Regions from separate parts of the Pseudomonas sp. PB103 genome, predicted to be linked through region 1. Evidence: predicted binding sites of a transcription regulator. Region 1 holds the regulator's gene; each other region holds the start of a gene.

Region 1 (7,848 bases):
CCGCAGGCTGCGATCTTTTGATGTTGGCTGTCAGCCACCTTCATCGAAGTAGTTGTTGATCAACGTCACCAACGCATCCAGTGCTTCCTGTTCCTGATGCCCTTCAGTACTCAGATAGATTTTGGTGCCCTTGCCAGCCGCCAGCATCATCATCGCCATGATGCTTTTGCCGTCAACCGTGGTCTCAGGCGTGCGACCCACTCTGATCGTGCAATCCGGATACTGCCCGGCCACTCCAACAAACTTGGCCGATGCGCGGGCATGCAGGCCCAGTTTGTTGATGATTTCGATTTCCAGAGCAGGCATCGCGGTGTGAATCCTTTAAGTGAGGTCGCGGTGGCGAACCTGGACGTTCTTCAGGGTTTTCTGCAGGGCCTGACCCAGGCGTTCAGTCAGGTAGACGGAGCGGTGATGCCCGCCGGTGCAGCCAATGGCAATGGTCACGTAGGCACGGTTGCTCGCGGCAAAACGTGGCAGCCACTTGTGCAGGTAGGTGAAGATGTCCTGGAACATTTCTTCAACCTCAGGCTGCGCCTCCAGGTACTCGGCCACGGGGGCATCGAGACCGGACTGCTCGCGCAGCTCCGGCTTCCAGTACGGGTTGGGCAGGCAGCGTACGTCGAACACCAGGTCCGCATCCACCGGCATGCCGCGCTTGAAACCGAATGACTCGACCAGAAATGCCGTGCCCGGCTCCGGCTGATTCAGCAAGCGCAGCTTGATAGTGTCGCGCAACTGGTACAGGTTCAGATTGGTGGTGTTGATCTTCAGGTCGGCGAGATCGGCGATCGGGCCGAGCAGGGCAGTTTCATCGTGAATCGCTTCGGCCAGCGACCGGTTGGCATTGCTCAGCGGGTGGCGGCGGCGAGTTTCGGAGAAACGCTTGAGCAGGGTTTCTTCATCGGCATCAAGATAAAGCACATCACATTGAATATGCTTGCTGCGGGCATCTTCCAGCAGTTCGGGAAAGCGGCTCAGGTGGCTCGGCAGGTTGCGCGCGTCAATCGACACGGCAACCAGCGGTTGCGCAAGCTCCGTATGGATCAATGCGCGCTCGGCCAGCTCTGGCAGCAAGCCTGCCGGCAGATTGTCGATGCAGTAGTAACCGTTGTCCTCAAGGACATCAAGGGCGGTACTTTTACCCGAGCCGGAACGGCCGCTGACGATGATCAAGCGCATGATTACTGCCCGTTTTGCTCGTCCAGAACGACCTGGTACAAGGCTTCGTTGCTCGCGGCGCTGCGCAATTTGTCACGCACGTCCTTGCGGTCGAGCATGCTGGCGATCTGACGCAGCAACTCCAGGTGCGCATCGGTAGCGGCTTCCGGGACCAGCAAGACAAACAGCAGGTCAACCGGCGCGCCGTCAATGGCGTCGAAATCGATGGGGGCTTGAAGGTGCATCAACGCACTGATGGGCGTTTCGCAGCCTTTGAGGCGGCAGTGAGGAATGGCGATGCCGTTGCCAAAACCGGTAGAACCGAGTTTTTCACGGGCAATCAGAGCCTCGAAGACATCTTGCATCTCCAGATCCGGCACTTCGCGGGCGATCAGGTTGGCAATTTGTTCGAGGGCTTTCTTTTTACTGCCGCCCGGCACGTTCACGAGGGAACGGCCGGGGGTCAGGATACTTTCAAGTCGGATCATGGGGTGGGGGGTTATCGACCGGTCGCGCCCTGGAGCAGGCTCTGGGTCTTTTCCTTATGCTTTTTGAGTTGTTTATCCAGCTTGTCGGTCAAGGCGTCGATCGCCGCGTACATATCGGTATGTTCCGCGTTGGCGACCACTTCGCTGCCGGGTATATGCAAGGTGGCTTCGATTTTCTGCTTCAGCTTTTCGACGCACATCGTGACCTGCACGTTGGTGATCTTGTCGAAATGGCGCTCCAGTCGTTGGAGTTTTTCCTCGATATAGGAACGCAGAGGTTGGGTCACTTCCAGTTGGTGTCCACTGATGTTGACTTGCATACAGCTTCTCCTTCGTTGCCAGTGCATAAAGCGGCAGGCTGGATAGCCTGCCACTGGAACGCTGTAACGTGGCTTACATCAACCGCTTGCGTTCGCTCGAAGGCGCGATCCCTAAGGATTCGCGGTACTTGGCGACGGTGCGGCGAGCCACCTGAATGCCTTGTGCCTCCAGTAAACCAGCGATCTTGCTGTCACTCAACGGCTTTTTCTGATTTTCCGCGGCAACCAGTTTTTTGATGATCGCGCGAATCGCCGTGGACGAGCATTCGCCGCCTTCGGAGGTGCTGACATGGCTTGAGAAAAAGTATTTCAGCTCATAAATACCGCGCGGGGTATGCATGAATTTCTGTGTGGTCACCCGGGAAATCGTTGATTCATGCATGCCCACCGCTTCGGCAATGTCGTGCAAGACCAGCGGTTTCATGGCTTCGTCGCCGTACTCCAGAAAACCGCGCTGATGCTCGACGATCTGGGTGGCAACTTTCATCAGGGTTTCATTGCGGCTCTGCAGGCTCTTGATGAACCAGCGCGCTTCCTGCAACTGATTGCGCATGAAGGTGTTGTCGGCGCTGGTGTCGGCGCGACGGACGAATCCGGCGTATTGCGCATTGACGCGCAGGCGTGGCACCGATTCCTGATTCAGCTCGACCAGCCAGCGCTCGTTGTCCTTGCGCACGATCACGTCAGGTACAACGTACTCGGCCTCAGTGGATTCGATCTGCGAACCCGGACGCGGATTGAGGCTCTGCACCAGCTCGATGACCTGGCGCAACTCGTCTTCCTTGAGTTTCATGCGGCGCATCAACTGGCTGTAATCGCGGCTGCCAAGCAGGTCGATGTAGTCCGTGACCAGACGCTTGGCTTCTGCCAGCCATGGCGTCTTGGCCGACAACTGGCGCAATTGCAGCAACAGGCATTCGCCAAGGTTGCGCGCACCGATACCGGCCGGTTCGAATTGCTGGATGCGGTGCAGGACGGCTTCAATCTCGTCCAGCTCGATGTCCAGTTCCGGATCGAACGCTTCGAGGATTTCTTCGAGGGTTTCGTCCAGATAGCCCTGATTGTTGATGCAATCGATCAGGGTCACGGCGATCAGGCGATCGGTGTCGGACATCGGGGCGAGGTTCAGTTGCCACAACAGGTGGCTTTGCAGGCTTTCGCCAACGGAGGTGCGGGTGGTGAAATCCCACTCGTCATCGTCGCTGCTGGGCAGGCTGCTGGCGCTGGTCTGATAGACATCTTCCCAAGCGGTGTCGACCGGCAATTCGTTGGGAATGCGTTCGCTCCAATCGCCGTCTTCGAGGTTGTCGACGGTCGGCGCGGTTTCCTGGTAGGAAGGTTCCTGGATCTCGGTGGGCTTCTGTTCAGCGTTGTCGGCCAAGGGGTCGGAATTGTCGAAGTCTTCGCCTTCTTCCTGGCGTTCGAGCATCGGATTGGATTCCAGCGCCTCCTGGATTTCCTGTTGCAGATCCAGGGTCGACAATTGGAGCAGACGGATGGCCTGTTGCAGCTGCGGTGTCATCGTCAGCTGCTGGCCCATTCTCAAGACTAGCGATGGTTTCATGGCAGGGGCTTAACACCTTATTCGCCGGCGCTATGCGCCATCCACTACAGGGCGCCGAAGCGCCAAACTTAAGCAAATTATATGCCTGAAACTGAAGTGTTTGCCTAGAGCGCTGTAACAATTAAAGCGTATAAAAAGCTGCTTCATCGATACAGCACCCTCGCGAATCACCAGGATGCTGTAGCGCTTACAGGCGGAACTCGTGACCCAGATACACTTCCTTGACCAGATCGTTGGCCAGGATGGTTTCGGCGTCACCTTCGGCGATCAGTTGACCGTCGTTGACGATGTACGCGGTTTCGCAGATATCCAGCGTCTCACGCACGTTATGGTCGGTGATCAGTACACCGATGCCCTTGGCCTTGAGATGGTGGATGATCTGCTTGATATCGCCGACCGAGATCGGGTCGACACCGGCAAACGGTTCGTCGAGCAGGATGAATTTCGGCGCGGTGGCCAGCGCGCGGGCAATTTCCACGCGGCGGCGTTCACCACCCGACAGGCTCATGCCGAGGTTGTCGCGGATGTGGCTGATGTGGAATTCCTGCAGCAGGCTTTCCAGCTCCTTGCGACGACCGGCCTTGTCGAGTTCCTGACGGGTTTCGAGGATGGCCATGATGTTGTCGGCGACCGACAGTTTGCGGAAGATCGACGCTTCTTGCGGCAGATAGCCGATACCAGCCTTGGCACGACCGTGCATCGGCTGGTGGCTGACGTCCAGATCATCGATCAGTACGCGGCCCTGATCGGCCTGCACCAGGCCGACGATCATGTAGAAGCACGTGGTCTTGCCGGCGCCGTTGGGGCCGAGCAGGCCGACGATCTGGCCGCTGTCGATCGACAGGCTGACGTCACGCACGACCTGGCGGCTTTTATAGGCCTTGGCCAGGTGCTGAGCTTTCAGAGTTGCCATTACTGGGTTTTCTCTTCGGTTTTCTTCTTCGGCTGGATCACCATGTCGATGCGCGGACGCGCCTCGGTGACCTTGCTGCCGGTAGCGCGACCGGCGCTGGCAAGTTTTTTCACCGTGTCATAGACGATCTTCTCGCCCTGAGTGGTGTTGTTGTCTTTGTCGACAACCTTGGCCTTGTCGATCAGCACAACGCGGTTTTGCGCGGCGTGGTACTGGATCGTCACGCCCCAGCCCTGTACAGGCTTGGTGTCGCCAGCGGTCTGCAGCTGTTCGAAGTAGGCGAGGTTGCCGACCGAGGTCACCACGTCGATATCACCGGTCGGGGTACGGGTGATGGTCACGGTATTGCCGGTGACCTTCATCGAACCCTGGGTGATGATCACGTCACCTTTATAGGTAGCAACGCCGTTCTTGTCGTCCAGTTGGGCATCGTCGGCCTGAATGCGGATTGGCTGCTCTTGATCGTTCGGCAGAGCCCAGGCGCTCACGCTTCCCAGTGCTGCGCCCAGACTGAGCAAAATAGGGAGGGTTTTAACGAGCCTCATACTGTCCTCTTACGTTCGATAGCAGGTGTATCCTGCTGTCCTTCAGATACGCTTTCATTCCAACGCCAGTCGATACACCGCCAGCGCCGTCGATTCTAACGGGTTGCTCGGTCTGCGCATATTGCTCCTGCGGGAACACCGTCATGCGAGTGGAGGTGACCAGCAGATCGCGCTTCTTTTCGTCGGTGCGCTTGATGCGCACCGAGTCGATCAATTCAACCTGGGTGCCACCCGAGTTCACTTCGCCGCGTTCACTGGTCACGTGCCACGGGAAATCCGTGCCGCGGTACATGTTCAGATCAGGTTTGGTGACCAGCGTGATGTCGGTCGCCTTGACGTGCTCGGCTTTCTCGGACGTCATTTCATATTGCACTTTGCCGTCCGGCAGGTATTGCAGGGTGTGTGTGTTGGTTGCATACCAGTCGATCGGGCTTTCGGTCGACGTGACCTGCGGCTTGTCGAGGAAGCGTTCCGGGCTGATGTTCCAGTAGCCGACCGCGGCGAAAAGCGCCGCGATGCAACCGAACAGCAGGAAGTTGCGAAATTTTTTGCTAAACATGGTTTGACTCACAAGTACGCGGCATTGGCGGCATCAAGGCTGCCCTGCGCACGCAGGATCAATTCGCAGAATTCGCGGGCGGCGCCTTCGCCGCCACGGGCGCGGGTTACGCCATGGGCGTGTTCGCGGACGAAATCGGCAGCGTTGGCGACCGCCATCCCCAGGCCCACGCGGCGGATCACCGGCAGGTCAGGCAGGTCGTCACCGAGGTAGGCGACCTGTTCATAGCTTAGGCCCAGTTGTTCAAGTAGACCGTCGAGAACGACCAATTTGTCTTCGCGCCCCTGAAAAAGATGCGGGATACCCAGGTTTTTCGCCCGACGCTCAACCACCGGTGTCTTGCGGCCGCTGATAATGGCAGTTTGTACGCCCGCATTCATCAGCATCTTGATGCCTTGGCCATCAAGGGTGTTGAAGGTCTTGAATTCGCTGCCGTCTTCGAGGAAATACAGGCGCCCGTCGGTGAGGACCCCGTCGACGTCGAACACCGCCAGTTTGATCGCTTTGCCGCGTTGCAGCAGATCGTTGCTCATTTACATGACTCCTGCGCGCAGCAGATCGGAAAGGTTGAAGGCGCCAATCGGGCGATCGTCCTCGTCGACAACTACCAGTGCGTTGATTCGGTGGTCTTCCATGATTTTCAGGGCCTCGGCGGCAAGCATCTCGGGCCGGGCGGTCTTGCCGTGGGCCGTCATTACCTGGTCGATGGTGGCGCTGCGGATATCGATGCTGCGATCAAGGGTGCGGCGCAAATCGCCGTCGGTAAAGATCCCGGCCAGTTTGCCGTCGGCTTCAAGGATCGCCGTCATGCCCAGGCCCTTGCGGGTCATTTCCATCAACGCGTCCTTCAAAAGGGTACCGCGCTGCACCTGCGGCAGCTCTTGCCCGGCGTGCATGACGTTTTCAACTTTCAGCAACAGGCGGCGGCCGAGGGCCCCGCCCGGATGCGAAAACGCGAAATCTTCAGCGGTGAAACCACGCGCTTCGAGCAATGCCACGGCCAGGGCATCGCCCATGACCAGGGCTGCGGTGGTCGACGAGGTCGGTGCCAGATTCAACGGGCAAGCCTCATGCTCGACGTGAACGTTGAGATTGACTTCGGCTGCCTTGGCCAGCGGCGATTGCGGGTTACCGGTGACGCTGATCAGCTGGATGCCCAGGCGCTTGATCAGTGGCAGCAGGGTGACGATTTCGTTGGTCGAGCCAGAGTTGGAGAGGGCCAGGATCACGTCGTCGCGGGTGATCATGCCCATGTCGCCATGACTGGCTTCGGCCGGGTGAACGAAAAAAGCCGGGGTGCCGGTGCTGGCCAGGGTCGCGGCAATCTTGTTGCCGACGTGCCCGGATTTGCCCATGCCGACCACGACCACACGGCCTTTGCTGGCCAGAATCATCTCGCAAGCACGGACGAAATCGGCGTCGATATGGGGCAACAAGCCTTGTACGGCTTCCACTTCGAGTTGGATGGTGCGTTGTGCCGATTGAATCAGGTCGCTGGATTGGCTCATGTCAGAAATCGTATAGCCCGATGAAAAGGCGGCGATTATAGCGGTTATGTTGCAAAGCCTCACGCAAGATCGTCGCGCTTTGTCATTCCTCGTTACCAAATGCTTCGAAAACCTGCTGCGGGCCTGTCAAATCACTGAACATGCGCCGGCACAAGCCTTGGGCGCTTGGCGGTTGCAGTGATATAGTTCGCCGCCAGTTCGGCCTGCCCGGGATGTATGTGCTTTCCCAAGAAAGCCTGGCGTCCGAGTGAGAGGCTGCATCGCAAGGAGTTTAGATGAGTGCCGATAACGCCTACGCGGTCGAGCTGAAGGGAGTCTCCTTCAAGCGCGGTGCGCGCAGCATTTTCAATAACGTCGATATTCGCATCCCGCGCGGCAAGGTCACCGGCATCATGGGGCCTTCCGGGTGTGGCAAGACCACGCTGCTGCGGTTGATGGGCGCGCAGTTGCGTCCCACCAGCGGCGAAGTCTGGGTCAACGGTCAGAACCTGCCGAAGCTGTCGCGCAGCGATCTGTTCGATGCGCGCAAGCACATGGGTGTGCTGTTTCAGAGCGGCGCGCTGTTCACCGATCTCGATGTCTTCGAGAACGTCGCTTTCCCCCTGCGCGTTCATACCCAATTGCCGGAAGAAATGATCCGCGACATCGTCCTGCTCAAATTGCAGGCAGTCGGTCTGCGTGGCGCCATCGAATTGATGCCTGACGAACTGTCCGGCGGCATGAAACGTCGTGTCGCGCTGGCCCGGGCGATTGCGCTCGATCCGCAGATTCTCATGTACGACGAACCGTTCGT
Region 2 (7,848 bases), on a different contig from region 1:
CTGAGCGTGCGCCTGAACGTGTCGAGCAACGACGAAATCGGTCAATTGTCTCGTGCGTTCAACCAGATGAGCCAAGCGCTGTCGACGATGGTCGAGCACATCCGCCGCTCTTCGGAAGAGGTCAACAGCCGTGCGCAAGCCTTGTCCGGTCTGTCCGGTGGCGCGTACGAAGGCATGGAGCAGCAGTCCGGTGAAATCACCAGCATGGCCGGCGCGGTGGAAGAATTCAGCGCGACCTCGTTGAACATTGCCGACAACATGGGCGCAACCCAGCGTCTGGCGCAGGAAAATGCTCAGCAAACACAGATTGGTCGCAGCTCGATGGAAGAGGCCTCGTCGTCGCTGGAGCAGATCGCTGGCGCCCTGAACAGCACCGCCACCGTGATCAACACCCTCGGTCAGCGTTCGCAGGAAATTGGCGGCATCGTTGGCGTGATTACTTCGATTGCCGAGCAGACCAATTTGCTCGCGCTCAACGCTGCAATCGAGGCAGCCCGTGCCGGTGAGCAGGGTCGTGGCTTTGCTGTGGTGGCGGATGAAGTGCGCAGCCTGGCTTCGCGTACTCGCCAGGCCACCGATGAAATTTCCAGCATGATTCATAGCATCCAGCAGGAAACCGGCAACGCGATCAGCACCATGGAGCAGGGCAATGTGCTGATGCAGGAAGGCCTGTCGCGTAACGCCAATGTCGCCTCGGCGCTGGCGCGTATTGACGAGCAGAGCCGTTCGGCGGGGCAGCAGTTTGCCGCGATTACCACGGCGACTCAGGAGCAGAGCAGCACCGCGACTTTGCTGAGCAGTAATTTGCAGAGCATTGCGCTGGCCAACAGTGAGCAGCGTGAGGTTGTGTCGAACCTGGCTGTTACGGCTAAAGAGCTGGAGAAGCTGGCGGCGGATCTGCGTTCCGAGGTTGATCGCTTCCGTTGATGCGCCTTTGAAATAGTCATCGCGGGCAAGCCCGCTCCCACAGGTATATCGGCTGTGCGCAAAAATCGCGCTCCCCGTCGAACCCTGTGGGAGCGGGCTTGCCCGCGATTGCATCAACGCTAATCGCGGATCCATCACAGCCCCATTACTGCTTTCATACTTGCTGAAACGTTTCCGCAGCGCTATAAAAATGGCACAACTCCAATAAAGGCTGCTGCCATGACCTCGCTCAAACTTGCCGTCGCCCTCGGCGCATTCACTGCTGCTTCCCACGCCATGGCCTGGGATTACGTCCTTCTCGATACCAACAAGCCCGCGCAAAACTGGAGCATCACCAGTGAACAGCTCGGTGTGAAAACCGACAAACCCTTCTCCGTAAGCCTGCGTACCTTGCACGGTGGGCGGCAGGAAGGCGTCAGCATTGTCGATATCGATAACGGCACGATGAAACTCTCGGTGGTACCAACCCGAGGCATGAATGTCTTGCAAGCCTCTGTCGGCAACGTGCGCATGGGTTGGGATTCGCCTGTGAAGGACGTGGTCAACCCGGCCTTTATCGAACTCAACGGGCGCGGTGGTCTGGGCTGGCTGGAAGGTTTCAATGAACTGGTCGCCCGCTGCGGTTATGAATGGGTCGGCCATCCCGGCATCGATAATGGTGAGCTGCTGACCTTGCACGGCCGCGCCGCCAACATCCCGGCCAGTACCGTCACGCTGCACATCGACGAAAAACCGCCTTATGCCATCAGTCTGCGCGGCGAGCTGAAAGAGCAAGCCTTCAAGAAAGTCGACTTTTCGGTGGTCACGGAACTGGTCACTGAGCCTGGCAGCGTACGTTTCGCACTCAACGATACACTGACCAACAACGGCGACTATCCAAAGGAATACCAGGCGCTGTACCACAGCAATTTCAGCACGCCGTTCCTCGAGCAGGGCGCCCGTTTTGCTGCACCGGTAAAACAGGTCTCGCCGTTCAACGACAAGGCCAAGGGCGATCTGGCTGACTGGCAGAGTTATCGCGCGCCGACCAAGGACTACGACGAAACCGTTTACAACGTCGTGCCCTATGCCGACGCCAAAGGCGAAACCTTGACCGTTTTGCATAACAAGGCGGGCAGCCTCGGTGTTTCTGTTGGCTTCAATACCCAGCAGTTGCCGGTGTTCTCTCTGTGGAAAAACACCGATACCCAAGGTCAGGGCTATGTCACCGGGCTGGAGCCGGGCACCAGTTTTTCTTACAACCGCCGCTATCAGCGTCCGCTGAATCTGGTGCCGACCATTGCACCGAAAGAACACAAACAGTTCCAGATCAGCTACAGCCTGCTCGCGGACAAAGGTGCTGTGGATAAGGCCTTGAAGCGTGTGACCGAAATTCAGGCGGGGCGCGACACCGACGTGCGGCAGACGCCGTTGGTGGATCTGACAACCGAGCATTAAGGTGTCGCCGGCCGATATTGCAGCGCCTCGGCCAAGTGTTCGCGTTTGATTGCATCGACTTGCTCAAGGTCTGCCAGCGTGCGGGCGACCTTGAGTAGCCGGTGTGCCGAGCGCAGCGATAGCGTCAGCCGTTCACAGGCTGATTCCAGCCATTTCTCATCGGCTGTGGATAACTTGCAGTGTTTTTTCAGTCCTGGCAGATCGAGAAACGCATTGGCACAGCCTTGGCGCTTTTGCTGTCGCTCGCGAGCCTCGGCTACCAGTGCTGCGGCGCTGGCGCTGTCCTCGCCGGGTTTAATTGCCGGATTCAACGCCGTCGCCTCCCGCGCCACCGTCAGGTGCAGATCAATCCGATCCAGCAACGGCCCCGATAGCTTGTTGCGATAGCGCTGCACCATGTCCGGTGTGCACGAGCACTTGCCGCTGGGCTCACCAAGATATCCACAGGGGCAGGGGTTCATTGCTGCGACCAACTGGAAACGTGCCGGAAAGCGCACGCGATCCTTGGCTCGGGAAATCACGATGTGCCCTGACTCCAAAGGCTCGCGTAAAACCTCCAATACCTTGCGATCAAATTCCGGCAACTCATCGAGAAACAGCACGCCATGGTGGGCGAGGGTAATCTCACCGGGTTGCGGTTTCGAACTGCCACCGACCAATGCCGGCCCGGATGCCGAGTGGTGCGGTTGACGAAAGGGGCGCTGCGGCCAATGGGTCAGCGGTGCGCCACTGGCGACGGACTGAATCGCCGCCACCTCCAGTGCTTCACTCTCGGCCAGCGGCGGCAATAGTCCCGGCAATCGGCTGGCCAGCAATGTCTTGCCCGTTCCCGGCGGCCCGCTGAACAACAGGTTATGCGCACCCGCAGCGGCAATCAGCAATGCCCGTTTCGCCGCCACTTGCCCCTGCACTTCATTCAAGTCGGGATAAGGCTTGCTGGCATGCATCAGTCCGTCGGAGACATAGGGCTCAACCGGCGTATGCCCATTGAAATGCGCCACCGCCTCCAGTAAATGATCCACCGCAAACACCTTCAACCCCGAAGCCAGGCACGCCTCCTCGGCATTCGCCCGCGGCACCACCAGCGCACGCCCCGCCTTGCGCGCGGCCAACGCTGCCGGCAAAACCCCGCGCACCGCCCTTACTGCGCCGGACAATGCCAACTCTCCCAGACATTCCACATCGTCCAGCGTCAGACACGGCACCTGCACACTCGCCGACAGAATCCCCAAGGCAATCGCCAGATCAAACCGCCCGCCATCCTTGGGCAGATCCGCCGGCGCCAGATTCAAAGTGATCCGCCGCGCCGGAAACTGCAGCCCGGAATTGATGATGGCGCTGCGCACCCGATCCTTGCTCTCCTTCACCGCCGCCTCGGGCAGACCGACCATGGTCAGCGACGGCAGACCGTTGGCCAGATGGACTTCGACGGTGACAGCGGGGGCTTCCACGCCAATCTGGGCGCGACTGTGGACGATGGAGAGGGACATGGTCGTTCCTTGAGCTGAATCGGGGAGCCGCTTCCTGCGGGTTTTTGAAGGGTAGTCTGGGGAGAGGGCGTTGGTCGGACAGTTTTAAGGGCGAACTTTCACTGGATGTTGCTGAAGGCACTAATCCTCAGGCATAAAAAACCGCCTGTCAGGCGGTCATTTTTGCGGTACTCAGGTTCCACCACCGGCGAGCCAACCATCGGGCTCCATTTCCTTGCCATAGGTCGCGGCCACTTTCAGAAAATGCCGCTGACTGGCTGAAACTCTGTCCGGTAATCCGAGTGCCTCGGTACCCGGTTTGGATGCCGATGCCGACTGGGCTTTTTGCTTCGTCTTTTTCATGGACACCTCCCGTGCCGGGTTGCTCGAATCGAACCGATTCCAACTGCCAAGGTTTCTAAATCCACAGGCATTTTATGCTTTGTTTAAATCACGCAGCAGACGGTATCGAAGCTAAGGGTGCTTACGCAATCAGGCGGAGGGGACAGCCCTTGTAGGACGATGCCTTAGTGAATGAAGGACATTTGAGCTGGCAAGTTCATGGTTGCGTTTATGGCTCATACTTCATAAAAATCGAGACGAAAAAAACCGCCTTTAGAAGGCGGTTTTTTATATGCAGGCTTCGGTGAGGCCGAGGCCTGCGCATCCTTAGCGGACACACTCGTGTAATCCGAGATTATGCATATTTGAGTGGTGGCGCAAGCATCATTTAAATCTGAGCCAATCAGTCTATTACGTGACTCGAGATCGGGCATCGGCTTGCGGCTGCATGAAAACGGTTTGATACAACTTGTTTAAACGGCACTACCGGACAACGCATACCATCCACGGTGACGATGCCCACTCATCGAGTGTTCGCAAAGTGTGGCCGGGAGCGTAAAAAATTCATGTTCCTCGACACGGCTTGAGACCCGTGCCGGTGCTGATTTTGGGGAACCCACACCCGGCCACCTTGGTGGACACACTCGTGTGTAGTCCCGAAGGTGTTCGTACGCCGGAAAGCGCATCGGAGGTTTGGCCCCACGCAAGGAGGGCCAAAGTATGTCTAAGTTTCTTAAACATATGTGGCGCCTCGTCAGGATAGCGCTATGGGCTTTTCGCCTGTACGAGATTCTGCGAGACCGTTGGAATAATTCGTTGTAAGGATTGATCTGACGGAAACCGCTCCTGCCTCGGCAGGAGCGGTTTTAGTGACAACATAATGATTCGCACGTTCGCCAAGAACGGGAAGGTCGTGCCGACCTTCAATCGCTAGCAGGCTAGCTCCCACAGGGGGGGATTGCGTGGTTACTCCGCTGGCGGTGTCAGCTTGGCTTCCATCTCGGCGACTTTGGCTTCGAGGCTTTCGAGGCGGGCGCGAGTGCGGGCCAGTACGACCATCTGGCTGTCGAATTCTTCGCGGCTGACCAGGTCGAGTTTGCTGAAGGCACTCTGCAGCAGCATCTTGAACTGGCTTTCGATTTCGGCTTTCGGCAGCGGGGTGTCGCCGCTGAAGAGGCGGGAGGCGGTGCCGCTCAGGGCGTCGAGGAAGTCTTTGGGCGCGAGCATGGTGGATGTCCTGGAAACAATGGCCGGCAGTGTATCACGCAGTGTCTATAGTCAATCTCGCGGTCAGGGATGCACGCTTTTCGCGCAGGCGGACGGACGGCGACGCACCGTTGTTGTGCGTATCCGGATGGGGTTTTGCACGGGATGGCGTGCGGCAGCGGCCAAGGGATTGAAATCAGAGGTTTTTGGCGAGATGGCAAGGTTTCTGCTTAGTCACCTTCGACCCATGCACTGATGCAGTCGCTGTGACGAATGCAGTGCGGCAAACGGAGCGGGGAGTTTCGTCGGCAGCGGTTAGCTGGCGTCAGTCGGGCAGGTACGGCCGACGATGCGTTACAAAGCCAGGCACTGCGCTTAGACTTGAGTCGGGTTTGTTTTCCTGGGGCAAGTCCACCAATTCGGGAGAGAGTTTTCATGAAGCTAGTCACTGCCATCATCAAGCCGTTCAAGTTGGACGACGTGCGCGAGTCGCTGTCCGAAATCGGCGTGCAGGGCATTACCGTTACTGAAGTCAAAGGCTTCGGCCGGCAGAAGGGTCACACCGAGCTGTATCGCGGCGCGGAATATGTGGTCGATTTTCTGCCCAAGGTGAAAATCGACGTGGCCATCGACGACAAGGATCTGGATCGGGTTATCGAGGCGATAACCAAAGCGGCCAACACCGGCAAGATCGGTGACGGCAAGATCTTCGTGGTCAATCTGGAACAGGCGATTCGCATCCGTACCGGCGAAACCGATACCGACGCGATCTAAGCGCCGCCACAAACCCCAACGCCCCAGGAGAAAACAATATGACTCTGCGTAAATTCGCAGGGCTAGGAGCCCTGTTGTCTATCGTAATGCCCGGCCTTGCTATGGCGGCAGACGAAGTGGCGGCCCCGGTCCTCAATTCTGGCGACACTGCCTGGATGCTCACCTCGACGGCACTTGTGCTGTTCATGACCATCCCCGGCCTGGCGCTGTTCTACGGCGGCATGGTTCGCTCGAAAAACATTCTTTCCGTGATGATGCAGTGCTTCGCCATTACCGGTCTGATCAGCATCCTGTGGGTCATTTATGGCTACAGCATCGCGTTCGACACCACCGGCATGGAGCAGGGCGTCGTCAACTTCAACTCGTTCTTCGGCGGCATGGGCAAGGCGTTCCTCGCCGGTGTCACGCCTTCGAGCCTGACCGGTCCTGCGGCGCTGTTCCCTGAGGCGGTGTTCATCACCTTCCAGATGACCTTCGCGATCATCACCCCGGCGCTGATCGTCGGTGCGTTCGCCGAGCGGATGAAGTTCTCCGCGATGCTGATCTTCATGGGCATCTGGTTCACCCTGGTTTATGCACCGATCGCTCACATGGTCTGGTCCGGTAACGGCGGCCTGATGTGGGACTGGGGCGTGCTCGACTTCGCCGGCGGCACCGTGGTGCACATCAACGCCGGTGTGGCCGGTCTGATCTGCTGCCTGGTATTGGGCAAGCGTAAAGGCTTCCCGACCACCCCGATGGCGCCGCACAATCTCGGTTACACCCTGATGGGCGCGGCGATGCTGTGGGTTGGCTGGTTCGGCTTCAACGCCGGTTCCGCTGCGGCGGCCAACGGCACTGCCGGTATGGCGATGCTGGTTACCCAAATCGCTACCGCTGCGGCGGCGCTGGGCTGGATGTTTGCCGAGTGGGTCACCCACGGCAAGCCAAGCGCACTGGGCATTGCTTCGGGTGTGGTTGCCGGTCTGGTCGCGATCACTCCGGCTGCCGGCACCGTGGGTCCGATGGGCGCACTGGTGATCGGTCTGGCCGCAGGCGTGGTGTGCTTCTTCTGCGCCACCACCCTGAAACGCAAACTCGGTTATGACGATTCCCTGGATGCCTTCGGCGTACACGGTATCGGCGGTATCCTCGGCGCGATCCTCACCGGTGTCTTCGCTGCGCCGTCGCTGGGTGGCTTCGGCACCGTGACCGACATCGCCGCACAAGTATGGATTCAGTGCAAAGGCGTCGGCTTCACGGTGATCTACACCGCGATAGTCACCTTCATCATCCTCAAGGTCCTGGACGCCGTGATGGGTCTGCGTGTGACCGAGGAAGAAGAGTCGGTTGGCCTCGATCTGGCACAACACAACGAACGCGGCTACAACCTGTAAGTACGCGCACTGAAAAAAATTGCCCGGTTCGCCGGGCATTTTTTTGTCCGGAATTTGTCATTTAGCGACAGGCTGAAAGGATTTTTCGTACGCCTTTAGTCGTGTTTACGACGGCGGTTTTTCACCCGCCAAAGTCTTACGTCATTGCGCGAGTATTAGGGCCTTTGTTTTTTCCCAGAGCGCGCTAGAATGCGCCCCGAACGTGCGGAGAACTGTATGTGGCAACAGACTCTGATAACCCTGCGGGCACGGCCCCGGGGCTTTCATCTGGTAACGGACGAGTTGATCAAAGGCCTGCCTGAACTCAGGGAGTGCCG
Region 3 (7,848 bases), on a different contig from region 1:
GCGGGTGTGCTGATGAAGCTGTTTGGCAGCCAGAGTCTGTATGCATTCTTCAGCTTCTTTGCCTTGGTACTGGTGTGGCGAATCCGCCCGAAAGCTGTAACCAACTTGCATCAGGTCGACGATGCACCACTGCATCACGTGGCGATGCCGGACAGCATGTCCAGTTCGCCACTGGTGGCTGCGCTGGACCCGCGCGTGGATGAGCAGGTAGTGCAGGATCAGATGCAGAACACCGTGGCACCGGAGCCTGAGTCGCAACCTGATCCGGAACCTGAGGTGCAGCCTGAACCTGTGGTTGAGGCTGGTGCGGATGATGACAGCGATAAACCGACGCCGGACATCAGTGGTGGCAGACCTTGATATCCTGGAGTCGCAGCCATCAGTAGTGAGCCTATGACTCTGCAGTAAAGAGTCTCTGCAGTTGACCCTGTCTCTGTGGTGAGGGGAGCTCATTGCTGTGGGATCGTTTGAGCACAAAAAAGGGCAGTCCCGCCAAGGACTGCCCTTCTTGTTTGCGCGTCTGAATCACATGTCGTCTTTGTCGAAACGCCGTGCTTCACGCTGCAATTGATAAACAAAACGCTCAACGTTGCGGGCAGCCTGGCCACTGATGTTGTGGAAGCGCAAACCGGCAAAGGTGATGTTGAGTTTTTCTTCGAAGTGCAGATAGCGCAGTTCGACAGAGATCGGCTGGTTGCCGAACAGTGGCGGGGCGATCATGCGATCGTAGACCTGGCCCAGTTGCAGGCGGTCAGTGATGTCGCCTTCGAAGCGCAGCTTGCAACCGGTGGCGGAAATATCCAGCAGTTTGCCGTTGATAGGCGCCTTGAGCTTTTCGCCGCCAAGTTCAACGCTGACCAGATCGGTCAGTTTCAGCGCGGCGCGAAATGCATTGCGACGTTGGTGGTAAACCACCTCGGTCGGCAGCTCGCCGGTGTAAAAGCGATCGCCTTCGGACTCTTCGATGTTCAGCGTGCCGGTGCATTCCCAGGCGATGCGCACGCCTTCATGAAAACCTTCGACCTTGAACGGCTCACCGGCCTGCAAGAAACGCTCGCCGTCGCGTGGGATCATTTCGTCCAGAGCGATCGTCCCGGTGTCACGGTCGACCTTGATCAGGTAGCTCTGGAAACGCTGGCTGCGCTCGTGGAAGGTGATGATCAGCGGATCATGGCTTTCTTGCAGCTGGCGCAGGTTGCTGGAGATTTCCAGAGGTGTGGTGAGCACCTTTGGTGGCTGCGGAGCATCATCCGCGCTAAGGACGTTGGACACGTTGAATCAATCTCCAGACAAAATTTGACTACGACTAGCCAGCATTTTGCCAGCATGTTTCGCAGGTTGATAGAGCGCAGGCATCGAACGGCTCACGCCTGACTGAGCGCGCGCGGCTTCGCAAGCTTGGAGAAGGCACCGCTGGCGTCGTAGAGCGCTGGCGGCTCGCCGCCGGTGAGGATCTTCAGCTGATTGGCCGTGGAGGCCTGCTGGACCAGGATCGATTGGCCATTGTTGACGTTGGCCGCCTGGCATTGCGCGATGAGGTCGGTGAGGAAATCGCTCTGGCTGAGCAATTGTTCGCCAATGCTCGATTGGCTGGCCAATTGCTCAAGCCCCTGCCGATTGGTCGGCAGGTTAAGGCTGGCGAGGATCTCGCTGCGTTTGCGGCCATGCTGTTCGAGCAGAATGATCAGCGCCTGTTTGCGTGCCAGAACTTCTTCCAGCAGGGGCATGTCACGACCGTGCAAAGCGAGGGACTCGGTTTGCAATAACTCCAGCAAATGTTGAGCTGGAGCAAAGTCGTCGATGATCAGTTGCAATAAATTAGTGTCGTGCATGGCTGGCCTTGGGTTTTAAGCGTCCAAAAGCCTGGCGCTGGCGTTGGCCTAGCGCTGGGCTTCGAAGTTGAGCAGTTTGCTGGCTACACGGTTGCTGTCGACTTTATAGCTGCCATCGGCAATCGCGGCTTTCAACTCGGCCACACGGGCTTTGTCGACAGCAGGTTGATCGCGCAGCTTGTCAGTGATCTTCTGCAACTGTTGAGCCTCATTGCTGAGGTGTACCGATTCCCCGCTTTTTGCGGTACTGGCCGATTCGGCCGGGGTATTCAGCGGCGCGGAAGTGCCGTTTTCGGCGGTTTCCTTAGGCGCGCTGGTACGTGTACTGCCTGTAAGTGACGAGGAGCTGTTCAAACGGCTGAAATCGATGACCATGATAAAAACCTCTGGGAATTTGGACGCTTGCCATGTTTTCGGCCATCCCCTGGAAAACTTTAGGCGCATTTACCAATGAACCTTGCATGCGCCGGCGCGAGTCCTGCTGCGGCACAGTTTAGGGAACAGCCGGGATCAGCGCCAGTTTTCTACATTGCTACTTCCACTTGGCCTGGCGCGGTGACTTGCGCCTTGATGACCCGTTGGGAGTTAAGGTTTTTCACCCGGATCTGTTCTTTCAATCCGCCGTTGGACAGGGCTTCGCCCGGCATCCGTACCGCCAGCGTACCGCTGCGGGCGGTAATCACCACTTGATCGCCTTTGCGAATGACTTCGGCCTGTTCCAGATGGACCAGGGTAATCACCTGATCGGCGACCGTTGGTCGGGTTAATTTTTGCCCGATCGCTTCGTCCACCGAGGTCAGAAAGCCCTGATTGATCAGGCTGACGTCGCGTTCGCGCAAGGTCACGTCTTGCGGTTCGATAATTCCGGCACGCTTGAGTGGCCGGGTGGTGGTGACAATCTCGCGAAACAGGCGGACTTGAGCGGGCACGAACACGGTCCAGGGTGAGGATCCCTCACAGCGAACCTTCACGGTTACCCGGCCCAAAGGACGTGCCGGGCTCTCCAAAGTGGCTGTCAATTCCTTGTCGCACATAGGCATGCGCATACGTGGATCGAGTTGCTTGACCTCGATTTCATAGCGGCCTTCGGTTTGACTGGTGGCCAGATAGTCTTCTACGGTGAACTCAAGAAAGCCCTGAGTGACGCCGATAAGCATGTCAGGCAAGGTAACCGCATCAGCAATGGCAGGGCTGCCAGCAAAAAAGCAGCAAATGGCGCACGCGGCACAAAGCCCTCTGCGGAGGGGCGATGTCAGGCGTCGGAAAAATGTCGTTTGAGCGTTCATACGAGTTAAAAAGCAAGCGCCGTGCCGTTTAGCAATGAATGTGCGTCGCAACAACACTTGGCGTTGGTGTAGGAGTCTGGGCATGGCTGGTGTAATGGATTCGGTGAACCAGCGCACGCAACTGGTGGGGCAGAATCGCCTGGAGCTGTTGTTGTTCCGGCTTGACGGTCAGCAGCTCTATGGAATCAACGTGTTCAAGGTGCGGGAAGTGCTGCAATGCCCGTCGCTGACGTTGATGCCCAAGTCCAGTCCTGTCGTGTGCGGGGTGGCGAATATTCGAGGGGCGACCATTCCGATCCTGGATCTGGCAATGGCAACCGGCTCGGGTGCGTTGAAAGACAAGAACAACCCGTTCGTGATCATCACGGAGTACAACACCAAGACCCAGGGTTTCCTGGTCCGCTCGGTGGAGCGCATCGTCAACATGAACTGGGAAGAGATTCATCCGCCGCCCAAGGGCACGGGTCGCGATCATTACCTGACCGCTGTGACTCGGGTGGACAATCAGTTAGTCGAAATCATCGACGTCGAGAAAGTGCTGGCGGAAGTTGCGCCGACACCGGAAGCGATTTCGGTGGGCGTGGTCGATGTCGAGACCCAGACCAAGGCGTTGTCGCTGCGGGTCTTGACGGTCGATGACTCGTCAGTGGCGCGCAAGCAGGTCACGCGTTGCCTGCAGACGATCGGCGTCGAAGTGGTGGCGCTGAACGATGGCAAGCAGGCGCTGGATTACCTGCGCAAGCTGGTCGATGAGGGCAAGAAGCCGGAAGAAGAGTTCCTGATGATGATCTCCGACATCGAGATGCCGGAGATGGACGGGTACACCCTGACGGCCGAGATCCGCGCTGACCCGCGCATGCAAAAGCTTCACATCATCCTGCATACTTCGTTGTCCGGGGTATTCAATCAGGCGATGGTCAAGAAAGTCGGTGCTGATGACTTCCTGGCCAAATTCCGTCCTGATGACCTGGCATCCCGGGTAGTCGACCGGATCAAAGCAGCAGATATCAGCTAAGGGCGTTTTGCCCTTGGCGGTCAACACGATTTAAGAGGCGGCATCATTGTCTACGGGTAATTTGGATTTCGAACAGTTCCGGGTCTTCCTGGAAAAAGCCTGTGGCATTTTGCTCGGTGAAAACAAGCAGTACCTGGTCTCGAGCCGTCTCAACAAACTGATGGAGCAGCAAGGCATCAAATCCCTGGGTGAGCTGGTTCAGCGCATCCAGACCCAGCCGCGCAGCGGTTTGCGCGAGCAGGTGGTCGATGCCATGACGACCAACGAAACCCTGTGGTTTCGTGATACCTATCCGTTTGAAGTCTTGAAGAACAAGGTACTGCCTGAAGCGATCAAGGCCAGCCCCAACCAGCGTCTGCGGATCTGGTCGGCAGCCTGCTCGTCGGGCCAGGAACCGTACTCGCTGTCGATGTCGATCGACGAGTTCGAGCGCAGCAACCTGGGCCAGTTGAAGATGGGTGTGCAGATCGTTGCCACTGATTTGTCCGGCCTGATGCTGACCAACTGCAAGACGGGCGAGTACGACAGCCTGGCGATCGGTCGCGGTTTGTCGCCGGAACGTCTGCAGCGTTACTTCGACCCGAAAGGGCCGGGCCGCTGGGTGATCAAGGCGCCGATCAAGAACCGCGTGGAATTCCGCTCGTTCAACCTGCTCGACAGCTATGCCGCGCTGGGCAAGTTCGACATCGTGTTCTGCCGCAACGTGTTGATCTACTTCTCTGCCGAAGTGAAGAAAGACATCCTGTTGCGCATTCACAGCACGTTGAAGCCGGGCGGTTATCTGTTCCTTGGCGCTTCCGAAGCGCTGAACGGTTTGCCGGACCATTACCAGATGGTGCAGTGCAGCCCGGGGATCATTTACCAGGCGAAATGATTGCATCGGCAACAGCAAAAAACGGCAGGCCCGCAAAGGCCTGCCGTTTTTTTATGCCTCTCACATCCCCCTCTGTAGGAGCTGCCGAAGGCTGCGATCTTTTGATTTTGTTTTTTAAGAACAAGATCAAAAGATCGTCCGATCGCGGCCCGAGCCTTCGGCAGCTCCTACAGGGGGAGGTGTTAACAGGAAGAAGCGGCAGAAAAGCGGCATTCGGCGGAAACCGGTTGCCGCTTTTCTGGCATTGCCGCTTTGCCGATTGCCCGCGAAGCCCCGGTTTACGGGGTTTTTTCGCTTTGGCACGCCGCTTGCTAAAGCTCAGTTACGAAAAACCGGTCACCCGAAGGTTCCCGACATGAGCATCAGCTTCGATAAAGCGCTCGGCATTCACGAACAAGCCCTGGGCTTCCGCGCCCAGCGCGCTGAAGTCCTGGCCAACAACATCGCCAACGCCGATACCCCGAACTACAAAGCTCGGGATCTGGACTTCTCCAAAGTGCTGGAAGCACAGACCGAGAAAACCAAAAAAGGCGGCAACTTTGCCCTCAACATGACCAACAGCCGTCATATCGAGGCCGAAGGTCTGGGCAATGGCGACGAATCGCTGATGTATCGCACACCGATGCAGCCTTCGATCGACCAGAACACTGTGGACGCCCAACTGGAACAGTCGAACTACGCGGAAAACGCCGTCGGCTTCCAGGCCAGCTTCACCCTGCTCAACAGCAAATTCAAAGGGCTGGTGTCAGCCCTGCGCGGAGAGTAATCCATGTCCCTGTCCAGCGTTTTCAACATTGCCGGCAGCGGCATGAGCGCACAAACCACGCGTTTGAACACCGTGGCTTCGAACATCGCCAACGCCGAAACCGTCTCGTCGAGCATCGACCAGACCTATCGCGCCCGTCACCCGGTATTCGCCACCATGTTCCAGGGCGGCCAGAACAGCGGCAGCAACTCGCTGTTCCAGAGTCAGGACGCGGCCGGTCAAGGTGTGCAGGTGCTCGGTGTGGTCGAAGACCAGAGCAACCTCGAAGCGCGCTACGAGCCGAACCATCCGGCCGCCGACGCCAAGGGCTACGTCTACTACCCGAACGTCAACGTGGTGGAAGAAATGGCTGACATGATTTCCGCGAGCCGTTCGTTCCAGACCAACGCCGAAATGATGAACACCGCCAAAACCATGATGCAGAAGGTGCTGACCCTCGGTCAGTAATAAGGGGCGACTGCCATGAGTGTTTCCGATTCCACCAGCGGCGTAAGCATTAAAGACGTATTGGCCAATTCTTCGGTCAAGACCGGGACGACCACTGATGGTCTGGCTGCGGCCACCAACAGTGCCACCGGTAAACAGGCCCTGGGCAAAGATGCGTTTCTGCAATTGCTGGTCACCCAGCTGAAAAACCAGAACCCGCTCGACCCGCAGGACAACAGTGAGTTCGTCGCTCAGTTGGCGCAGTTCAGCAGTCTGGAAGGCATCACCACGCTGAACTCCACCGTCAGCGGGATTGCCGGCAACTACAACTCGTCGCAAGCATTGCAAGCGTCGTCGCTGGTGGGCCGTTCGGTCATCGCCCAGACCGACAAGGCGGTGGTCGATACCAGCAAGAGCCTCAACGGCACCGTGGTGGTTCCGGCCTCCGGCGCTGTCTCGCTGTCGATCAAAGATGCCGACGGCAAAGTCGTGCGCACCATCGACATGGGCAACCAGACCGCTGGCAATGCCGGTTTCATCTGGGACGGCAAAGACACGTCCGGCGCGGTCGCGGCAGCGGGCACTTACACGTTCACCGCCAGCGCCACGTACGACGGCAAGGCGACTTCGCTGGTTACGTATCTGCCGGCCACCGTTAACAGCGTGACCATCAGCCAGACCGGCGGTGAGTTGATGCTGAACCTGGCAGGCCTGGGCAGCGTCGCGCTGTCCAAAGTACAAACCATTGGTATATAGAGCCGACTAACCGGCACAAAGGAGTGGAATATGTCTTTCAATATCGGCCTTAGCGGTCTCTATGCAGCCAACAAACAACTGGACGTGACCGGTAACAACATCGCCAACGTCGCGACCACCGGTTTCAAATCGTCCCGTGCAGAATTCGAAGACGTGTACTCGGCCACGCGCCTGGGCACTGGCAGCAAGACCGTCGGTAACGGCGTGCGTCTGGCCAACGTGTCCCAGCAGTTCGGTCAGGGTGACGTGAGCAACACCGGCAACGTGTTGGACATGGCTATCCAGGGCAACGGTTTCTTCATCCTCAGCGACAACGGTTCGCTGAGCTACACCCGTGCGGGTGCGTTCAAGACTGACGCTGAAAACTACGTAGTCGACAACAACGGTAACCGCCTGCAGGGTTACGGCGTTGATGCCAACGGCAAGATCATGACCGGCGTGCTGACCGACCTGAAGATCGACACCTCGGCCCTCAAGCCGAACGCAACGTCGAAGATCGACCAGACCATGAACGTGAACTCGGAAGACACCAAGCCAACGGTGGCGCCGTTCAGTCCGACCGATCTGAACAGCTACAACAAGCTGATTTCGACGCCGGTCTACGACACTCAGGGTAACGAGCACCGCATGGATCAGTACTACGTGAAAACGGGTACCAATGCCTGGAGCGTCTACACCTACATGGATGGTCGTACCCCATCGGATCCGACCAGCAACACCTTGACGCCGATGACTCACGACATCACCTTCAACTCTGATGGTTCCATCGCGACCTTGACGGCGGGCACTGGCTGGGTCAAATCCGGCAACACCCTGACCATGAACGGCTGGATTCCTGGTGTGGTGACCAACGCGACGACCTCGCCAGTGACTTGGGGGCCGAACGGTTCCAA
Region 4 (7,848 bases), on a different contig from region 1:
TGACCCAGCCACGCGGTGAAGCCCCACTGCTCACGACGCAGGTTCGGCGCCATATCGGCGGCGATCATGGCTGCTTCGACGAGGAACGTACCGACACCGCACATCGGGTCAGCCAGCGCGCCGCCTTCGGCAGCAATGCGCGGCCAGCCGGAACGGATCAGGATAGCGGCCGCGAGGTTTTCCTTCAGCGGCGCAGCGCCCTGCTGCAAGCGATAACCACGCTGGTGCAGGCTGTGGCCGGAAAGATCAAGGGAGAGAATCGCTTCGCCGCGATCCAGGCGCAGGTGAATGCGCAGATCCGGGTTGAGCTTGTCGATCGACGGACGGTCGCCCTGCGGGGTGCGCAGTTTGTCGACGATGGCGTCTTTGACTTTCAAGGCGCCGAAGTGGGTGTTATCGATGCCCGAGCCATGGCCGCTGAATTCAACGGCGAGCGTGCCGTCGTTGAGCATGTGATCCTGCCATTCGATGTCGAGGACACCGTGGTAGAGGTCTTCAGCGTCTTTCATCGGGAAACGCTTGAGCACCAGCAGCACCCGGTTGGCCAGACGCGACCAGAGGCACAGGCGATAAGCGGTTTCCATGGTCGCCATGCCACGCACGGCGGAAGTGTGCTCGCGCGCTTCTTCAAGGCCAAGCCCGACGGCTTCCTCGATGAGCAGGCCTTCAAGGCCTTTAGGGCAAGTGAGGAAGAGTTCGAAACGGTCGGACATGGTATTTCCAGAGCCTTTGGCTAGTGAATCGGCAACGCATTGCCGATCCGGTTTTCAATCAGGCGCTTTTCTAAAAGAACGCCCGCGTGGCACGAAGGTGTGCCGTTCCATCCCCGCTGCTCGGGTTAAAAGAGCTTAGATGCAAGGACAGATAAAAAAGTTGGAGTAACAAAAAGTCTTAAAGCGACCCTTCGTCGAATAGTACCCCAGCGCAAACGTGGGTCATTCTCACTAAAGAATTAAGCCCATCATCCAGCGCGGGGCCGATCATACCGGGGTTTGGCTAATAAACATTGAATAAATACGCGGTTACTTATCGCTATAGCACCCTTTTTGTTACGTGCTTATGACAAAACGGTCATTCCATCGCTGTGACTCATTGGTTAGAACTGACCACAGGTTGACGTCGCAACGGCGTCAACACCTTGGCTCGCCACGCCGGCAGCGAGCCGCACCACGGCAGGTTTTTTCTGCCAGACCTCGATTGAGGTCAACGCGACACAAACAGTCAACAAGTGAGGGAAACACCCTATGAGAAGACTTAAGCGTGATCCGTTGGAAAGAGCATTTTTGCGCGGATATCAATATGGCGTTGGTGGCAAATCCCGTGAGCTTTGCCCATTTACTCTACCGTCGGTACGTCAAGCCTGGATTAACGGCTGGCGAGAAGGACGCGGCGACAACTGGGACGGTATGACCGGCACTGCGGGAATCCACAGACTCAACGAACTTCACGCCGTCGGCTGACACAGGGCATTAATTCCGACACGACAATCTGAATTTGTAACGACTTACCATGCACGTCCTTCCCGGACGGCGGGCTACGGCCCAGGGGCTCCTTCGAGGAGCCCTTTTTTATGCCCGCCACAGAATGCCGATTACACAGGTCACTGTGGCGAGGGGATTTATCCCCGATCGGCTGCGCAGCAGTCGCAAATATTGAGATCCCGATTTACCTGACACTGCGAGGTGAATGGTTTTGGGGCCGCTTCGCGGCCCATCGGGGATAAATCCCCTCACCACAAAAGCACATCACAGTTATTTGCGCAGGGCGGCGATGGCGTCTACCGATTCGCGGATCAGCGCCGGGCCTTTGTAGATGAAGCCGGAGTAAATCTGCACCAGGCTCGCACCAGCGAGAATCTTCTCGGCCGCATGCTTGCCTTCGGTAATGCCACCCGCAGCAATGATTGGCAAACGCCCGGCCAGTTCACCCGCCAGCACCTTCACGGTATTCGTGCTCTTCTCACGCACCGGCGCGCCGGACAAGCCGCCCGCCTCGTCGCCATGCTCCATGCCTTCAACGCCGACACGGCTGAGGGTGGTGTTGGTCGCGATCACCGCGTCCATGCCGGTTTCGATCAGCGCCTGAGCGACCTGCGCGGTTTCTTCATCGGTCATGTCCGGGGCGATCTTGATCGCCAACGGCACATGCTTGCCATGACGCAACGCCAGTTCGGCGCGGCGCGTGGCCAGATCGGCCAACAATTGCTTGAGCGAATCACCGAACTGCAGGCTGCGCAGGCCCGGGGTGTTCGGCGAGCTGACGTTGACCGTCACGTAGCTGGCGTGGGCATACACCTTGTCCAGGCAGATCAGGTAGTCGTCGACCGCACGCTCGACCGGCGTGTCGAAGTTCTTGCCGATGTTGATGCCCAGCACGCCTGTGTATTTCGCCGCAGCGACCCGCGCCAGCAGGTTATCGACACCGAGGTTGTTGAAACCCATGCGGTTGATGATCGCCTCGGCTGCCGGCAAGCGGAAAATCCGCGGTTTCGGGTTGCCCGGTTGCGGACGCGGGGTCACGGTGCCGATTTCGACAAAACCGAAACCCAACTGCGCGAAGCCGTCGATGGCCGCGCCATTCTTGTCCAGACCCGCCGCCAGACCCACCGGGTTCGGAAACTCGAGGCCCATGACCGTCACCGGCACGTTCGCCGGCGCCTTGCACAGCAAGCCGTTGAGGCCCAAACGCCCACCCGCGCCGATCAGATCCAGCGACAGATCGTGGGAGGTTTCCGGGGAAAGTTTGAACAACAGCTGACGGGCCAGGGTGTACATGGGCGGCGATGACTCGGGCGGCGAAAAGAGGCGGCGATTATAGCCGGGCATCGGCCTGCGGCGCGAGGCGCACGCGCAAATCGCTGTCACTGGCATATGCCTTGCACCCTTCCCTGCTATCAGCTCGCAAACCAATGGCGGCAAGTGGGCAAGGACAATGGCGTCGTCCGCGGTTTTTGCCTTTGCGAAGACCGCGACGGCGTTTTTTTTCGAGGTGGCTTTATATGAACGAACCTTCGGCAGGGCCGCTGGCCTGGGTCAATGGCAGCGATGCTCCGGAAAAAAGCGCAATCAACCTCGGTTTCATGGCCCTGAGTGATTGCGCCTCGGTGGTGGTGGCTGCCACGCAAGGCTTCGCCCAACCTTACGGACTGACGCTGAACCTCAAACGTCAGACTTCCTGGGCCAATCTGCGCGACAAACTGGTCAGCGGCGAACTCGACGCCGCCCACAGCCTTTACGGGCTGATTTACGCGGTGCACTTGGGCATCGGCGGCGTCGCCCCGACCGACATGGCAGTGCTCATGGGCCTGAACCAGAACGGGCAAAGCCTCAACCTGTCACACGGCCTGCAACGTCTGGGCGTGAGCAGTCCTGAAGCGCTGGATCGCCACGTGCACCAAAGCCGCGCAAAACTCACCTTCGCCCAGACGTTTCCCACCGGCACCCATGCGATGTGGCTGTATTACTGGCTGGCGAGTCAGGGCATTCATCCATTGCAGGATGTCGACAGCGTGGTCGTGCCGCCGCCGCAGATGGTCGCGCACCTGCAAGCCGGGCGCATTGACGGCTTTTGTGTCGGCGAGCCGTGGGCAGCCAGCGCCGTGCAACAGGATCTGGGTTTCACCCTCGCCACCAGCCAGACCATCTGGCCCGATCACCCGGAAAAAGTCCTCGGCTGTACCCGCGAATTTGTCGAGCAGTACCCCAACACCGCACGGGCACTGGTGATGGCGATCCTTGAAGCCAGCCGCTTCATCGAGGAAAGTCCGGAGAACCGTCGCAGCACCGCGCAATTGCTCAGTGCGCCGGAATATCTCGACGCGCCGCTGTCGTGCATCGAGCCGCGCTTTCTCGGCGACTATGCCGATGGCCTCGGCAATCGCTGGCAAGACCCGCACGCCCTGCGCTTTCACGGCAAAGGTGAAGTCAATTTGCCGTACTTGTCCGATGGCATGTGGTTCATGACCCAGTTCCGTCGCTGGGGTTTGCTGCGCGAAGACCCGGATTACCTCGCCGTCGCCCGCCAGGTTCAGCAACTCGAGCTCTATCGCGAAGCGGCCACTGCCGTCGGCGTAGCGGCGTGGGGCACGGACATGCGCAGCAGCCAGTTGCTCGACGGCAAGATCTGGGACGGCAACGACCCGGCCGCTTATGCGCGCAGTTTCAAGCTGCACGCGATGAGCGACGACGTCGCCCTTCTCGCCCGCCGCTGACAGGAGATCGCGAACATGTTGCGCATTCTGCTGATCAACGACACGGCAAAAAAAGTCGGACGCCTGAAAGCGGCCCTCACCGAAGCCGGTTTTGAGGTGATAGACGAATCCGGCCTGACCATCGACCTGCCCGCGCGCGTCGAAACGGTGCGCCCGGACGTCATCCTGATCGATACCGAGTCACCGAGTCGCGATGTCATGGAGCAAGTGGTGCTGGTCAGCCGCGACCAGCCCCGGCCGATCGTGATGTTTACCGACGAACATGATCCGGGGGTGATGCGTCAGGCGATCAAGTCCGGGGTCAGTGCCTACATTGTCGAGGGCATTCACGCCCAGCGTCTGCAGCCGATTCTGGATGTGGCGATGGCGCGCTTCGAGAGTGATCAGGCGCTGCGTGCGCAGTTGCAGGCACGGGATCAGCAACTGGCTGAGCGCAAGCGCATCGAGCTGGCCAAGGGCTTGTTGATGAAGATGAAGGACTGCAATGAGGAAGAGGCGTACACGCTGATGCGGCGCCAGGCGATGAGCCGGCAGCAGAAGCTGATACAAGTGGCGGAGCAGATTATTGCGATGAGTGAGTTGCTCGGCTGAGGTTTTGCTGGGCCTGCACGGGCCTCATCGCTGGCAAGCCAGCTCCCACAGGATTTGTGAACACCACAGAACCTGTGGGAGCTGGCTTGCCAGCGATTGGCCGCACCTCGGTCTCAACCTGTTGGCACAAATCTCGCTATGTAAAACCCACAGGTAACCAACGGCGGTTGCCCCACCCACGACAAAGACGTCGCTCACCCGTTCGCCCAACCGGCGCATCAGGTAGCGGCGTTTTTGCGTTTTGGCCCCACAGCCCGGGGCCGGTGGTGCGGCCGTGGCGGCGCCCCACTTGCTGTTGCATGACTCCTTTCGAGACTCTTTTCAGCTGAGGTGCGCGATGAATTCAAGCTTCTGGAAATCCGGCCACACCCCGACATTGTTCGCGGCCTTCCTCTACTTCGACCTGAGCTTCATGGTCTGGTACCTGCTCGGCCCGCTGGCGGTGCAGATCGCCGCCGACCTGCACCTGACCACGCAACAGCGTGGCCTCGTCGTCGCTACGCCGATCCTCGCCGGTGCGGTACTGCGCTTCATCATGGGCATGCTCGCCGATCGACTGTCGCCAAAAACCGCCGGGCTGATCGGCCAGGTCATCGTGATTTGCGCTTTGTTCGGTGCCTGGAAAATCGGCATCCACAGTTATGAACAGGCGCTGATCCTCGGTCTGTTCCTCGGCATGGCCGGCGCGTCTTTCGCTGTGGCCCTGCCGCTGGCCTCGCAATGGTATCCGCCGCAGCATCAGGGCAAAGCCATGGGCATCGCCGGCGCGGGCAACTCCGGCACCGTGTTCGCCGCGCTGCTGGCGCCTGTGCTCGCCGCCGCGTTCGGCTGGAGCAATGTTTTCGGCTTCGCGCTGATTCCGTTGATCCTGACGTTGGTGCTGTTTGCCTGGCTGGCGAAAAACGCCCCTGAACGGCCGAAAGCTAAAGCCATGGCCGACTACTTCAAAGCTTTGGGCGACCGTGACAGTTGGTGGTTCATGTTTTTCTACAGCGTCACCTTCGGCGGTTTCATCGGTCTGGCCAGCGCCCTGCCCGGCTACTTCAACGATCAATACGGTTTGAGCCCAGTGACCGCCGGTTACTACACCGCTGCCTGCGTGTTCGGTGGCAGTTTGATGCGGCCGTTGGGCGGCGCGCTGGCGGATCGTTTCGGTGGCATCCGCACCTTGCTGGCGATGTACACCGTCGCGGCCATCTGCATCGCGGCCGTCGGTTTCAACCTGCCAAGTTCCTACGCCGCACTGGCGCTTTTCGTCTGCACCATGCTCGGCCTGGGCGCGGGCAACGGCGCGGTGTTCCAACTGGTGCCGCAGCGTTTTCGTCTGGAGATCGGCGTGATGACCGGGCTGATCGGCATGGCCGGCGGCATTGGCGGCTTTGCCTTGGCGGCCGGCATGGGCGCAATCAAACAGAGTACCGGCAGCTATCAACTGGCCCTGTGGTTGTTCGCCAGCCTTGGCGTGCTGGCATGGTTCGGCCTGCACGGCGTCAAGCGTCGCTGGAGAACCACTTGGGGTTCGGCGGCAGTGACGGCGGCGCGGGTCTGAGGCGTCGATGGCCCTGCAACTGAGTTTTGCCGAAGCCAGCGCCACTGGCCCGCGCGCCGAGAATCAGGACGCACTGCGCGCGGTCACTCCGGCCCCGGCGCTGGCGGCGAGCAAGGGCTTTCTCTTCGCCATCGCCGACGGCGTCAGCCAGTGCGCCGATGGCGGGCTCGCCGCGCGTTCGACGTTGCAGGCTCTGGCGCTGGACTACTACGCCACGCCGGAAACCTGGAGCGTGGCGCAGGCGCTGGATCGCCTGCTGCTCGCGCAGAATCGCTGGTTGCAAGCCAATGGTGGTGGGCAACCGCTGCTCACCACAGTCAGCGCTTTGGTCATGCGTGGTCGGCGTTTTACCCTCGCCCACGTAGGAGATTGCCGGGTGTATCGCTGGCACGCCGACCGCTTGCAACGGATCAGCGAAGACCACGTCTGGGATCAGCCGGGCATGCAGCATGTGCTCAAGCGTGCACTGGGGCTGGATCAGCATCTGGTGCTGGATTTTCTCGACGGTGAACTGCGTGATGGCGAAAGCTTTGTGCTGCTCAGTGACGGCGTCTGGTCGATGCTGGGTGATACCGCGATTGCCGCGATTTTGCGTGATCAGCCGGATCTGCGCAGTGCGGCGAAAACATTGGTCAACGCCGCACATTTGGCCGGCAGCCAGGACAACGCCAGCGCTTTGCTGGTGCGGGTTGATGCGGTCGGCGAGGCGAACATCGGCGATGCGCTGATGCATTTGCAGCAATGGCCTCTGCCGCCAGCGCTGAAACCCGGTCAATCATTCGAAGGCTGGCAGGTGCAGGAAATTGTCGCCCAAAGCCAGCAATCGCTGCTCTATCGGGTGTTTGATGAACAAGGTCAGACGTGGCTTCTGAAAACCCTGCCCACGCGTTCCGGCGATGATGCCTGCGCCGGGCAAGCGTTGCTGTCCGAGGAATGGTTTCTCAAACGTGTGGCCGGGCGGCATTTCCCTGAAGTCCACCCGTGCAGTCAGCGTCAGCATTTGTACTACGTGATGCGGGAATATTCCGGACGGACTCTGGCACAGCTCGAGCTTTTGCCCTTGGCGCATTGGCAAGACATCGCCGAACGCCTGCTGCGTGCGGTCGGCCTGCTGCATCGGCGGCAGATTCTGCACCGGGATATCAAACCGGAGAATCTGCATTGGGGTGACGATGGTGAATTGCGCCTGCTCGATTTTGGCCTGGCGTATTGCCCGGGGTTGTCCGAAGACGCGCCGTCGACACTGCCAGGCACCCCGAGCTATATCGCCCCGGAAGCGTTTCGCGGTGATCCGCCGAGTGCGCAGCAGGATTTGTATGCGGTCGGCGTGACCCTGTATTTCCTGCTTACCGGGCATTTCCCCTATGGCGAGATCGAAGCGTTTCAGCGCCCGCGCTTTGGTCTGCCGGTGAGCGCCAGTCGCTATCGGCCTGATCTGCCGGAATGGCTGGCGCAGAGTCTGGAGCGTGGGGTGGCGGCTGATCCCGAGCAGCGCTTT

What was found. The regulator sigma-54, encoded in region 1, starts transcription at its own class of promoters, with help from an activator protein. The targets are predictions, from matches to a motif close to ANTGGCATNNANNTTGCTNT.
Region 2: the regulator sigma-54 is predicted to act here: its motif matches at 5,595-5,614, upstream of glnK (P-II family nitrogen regulator).
Region 3: the regulator sigma-54 is predicted to act here: its motif matches at 5,303-5,322, upstream of flgB (flagellar basal body rod protein FlgB).
Region 4: the regulator sigma-54 is predicted to act here: its motif matches at 2,863-2,882, upstream of EJA70_RS14730 (CmpA/NrtA family ABC transporter substrate-binding protein).

The regions. Positions count from the first base shown of each region.
Region 1 covers NZ_RWIL01000118.1:54,510-62,357, reverse strand. Annotated here, with positions in the region: gene EJA70_RS21050 (HPr family phosphocarrier protein) at 31-306, opposite strand; gene rapZ (RNase adapter RapZ) at 322-1,179, opposite strand; gene ptsN (PTS IIA-like nitrogen regulatory protein PtsN) at 1,182-1,646, opposite strand; gene hpf (ribosome hibernation-promoting factor, HPF/YfiA family) at 1,658-1,966, opposite strand; gene EJA70_RS21030 (RNA polymerase factor sigma-54) at 2,040-3,530, opposite strand; gene lptB (LPS export ABC transporter ATP-binding protein) at 3,718-4,443, opposite strand; gene lptA (lipopolysaccharide transport periplasmic protein LptA) at 4,443-4,988, opposite strand; gene lptC (LPS export ABC transporter periplasmic protein LptC) at 4,975-5,547, opposite strand; gene EJA70_RS21010 (HAD family hydrolase) at 5,556-6,080, opposite strand; gene EJA70_RS21005 (KpsF/GutQ family sugar-phosphate isomerase) at 6,081-7,055, opposite strand; gene EJA70_RS21000 (ATP-binding cassette domain-containing protein) at 7,331-7,848, shown strand, end outside.
Region 2 covers NZ_RWIL01000034.1:10,157-18,004, reverse strand. Annotated here, with positions in the region: gene EJA70_RS05950 (methyl-accepting chemotaxis protein) at 1-927, shown strand, start outside; gene EJA70_RS05945 (aldose 1-epimerase family protein) at 1,147-2,364, shown strand; gene EJA70_RS05940 (YifB family Mg chelatase-like AAA ATPase) at 2,361-3,854, opposite strand; gene EJA70_RS30805 (hypothetical protein) at 4,026-4,196, opposite strand; gene EJA70_RS05935 (accessory factor UbiK family protein) at 5,142-5,402, opposite strand; gene glnK (P-II family nitrogen regulator) at 5,817-6,155, shown strand; gene EJA70_RS05925 (ammonium transporter) at 6,194-7,531, shown strand; gene EJA70_RS05920 (secondary thiamine-phosphate synthase enzyme YjbQ) at 7,748-7,848, shown strand, end outside.
Region 3 covers NZ_RWIL01000046.1:6,761-14,608, forward strand. Annotated here, with positions in the region: gene EJA70_RS08360 (MFS transporter) at 1-360, shown strand, start outside; gene EJA70_RS08365 (flagellar brake protein) at 526-1,272, opposite strand; gene EJA70_RS08370 (flagella synthesis protein FlgN) at 1,365-1,832, opposite strand; gene flgM (flagellar biosynthesis anti-sigma factor FlgM) at 1,881-2,207, opposite strand; gene flgA (flagellar basal body P-ring formation chaperone FlgA) at 2,357-3,118, opposite strand; gene EJA70_RS08385 (chemotaxis protein CheV) at 3,201-4,133, shown strand; gene cheR (protein-glutamate O-methyltransferase CheR) at 4,180-5,007, shown strand; gene flgB (flagellar basal body rod protein FlgB) at 5,363-5,773, shown strand; gene flgC (flagellar basal body rod protein FlgC) at 5,777-6,220, shown strand; gene flgD (flagellar hook assembly protein FlgD) at 6,236-6,955, shown strand; gene flgE (flagellar hook protein FlgE) at 6,986-7,848, shown strand, end outside.
Region 4 covers NZ_RWIL01000078.1:16,216-24,063, reverse strand. Annotated here, with positions in the region: gene rlmKL (bifunctional 23S rRNA (guanine(2069)-N(7))-methyltransferase RlmK/23S rRNA (guanine(2445)-N(2))-methyltransferase RlmL) at 1-713, opposite strand, end outside; gene rmf (ribosome modulation factor) at 1,245-1,460, shown strand; gene EJA70_RS14735 (quinone-dependent dihydroorotate dehydrogenase) at 1,752-2,774, opposite strand; gene EJA70_RS14730 (CmpA/NrtA family ABC transporter substrate-binding protein) at 2,999-4,210, shown strand; gene EJA70_RS14725 (ANTAR domain-containing response regulator) at 4,226-4,801, shown strand; gene EJA70_RS14720 (NarK/NasA family nitrate transporter) at 5,139-6,350, shown strand; gene EJA70_RS14715 (bifunctional protein-serine/threonine kinase/phosphatase) at 6,358-7,848, shown strand, end outside.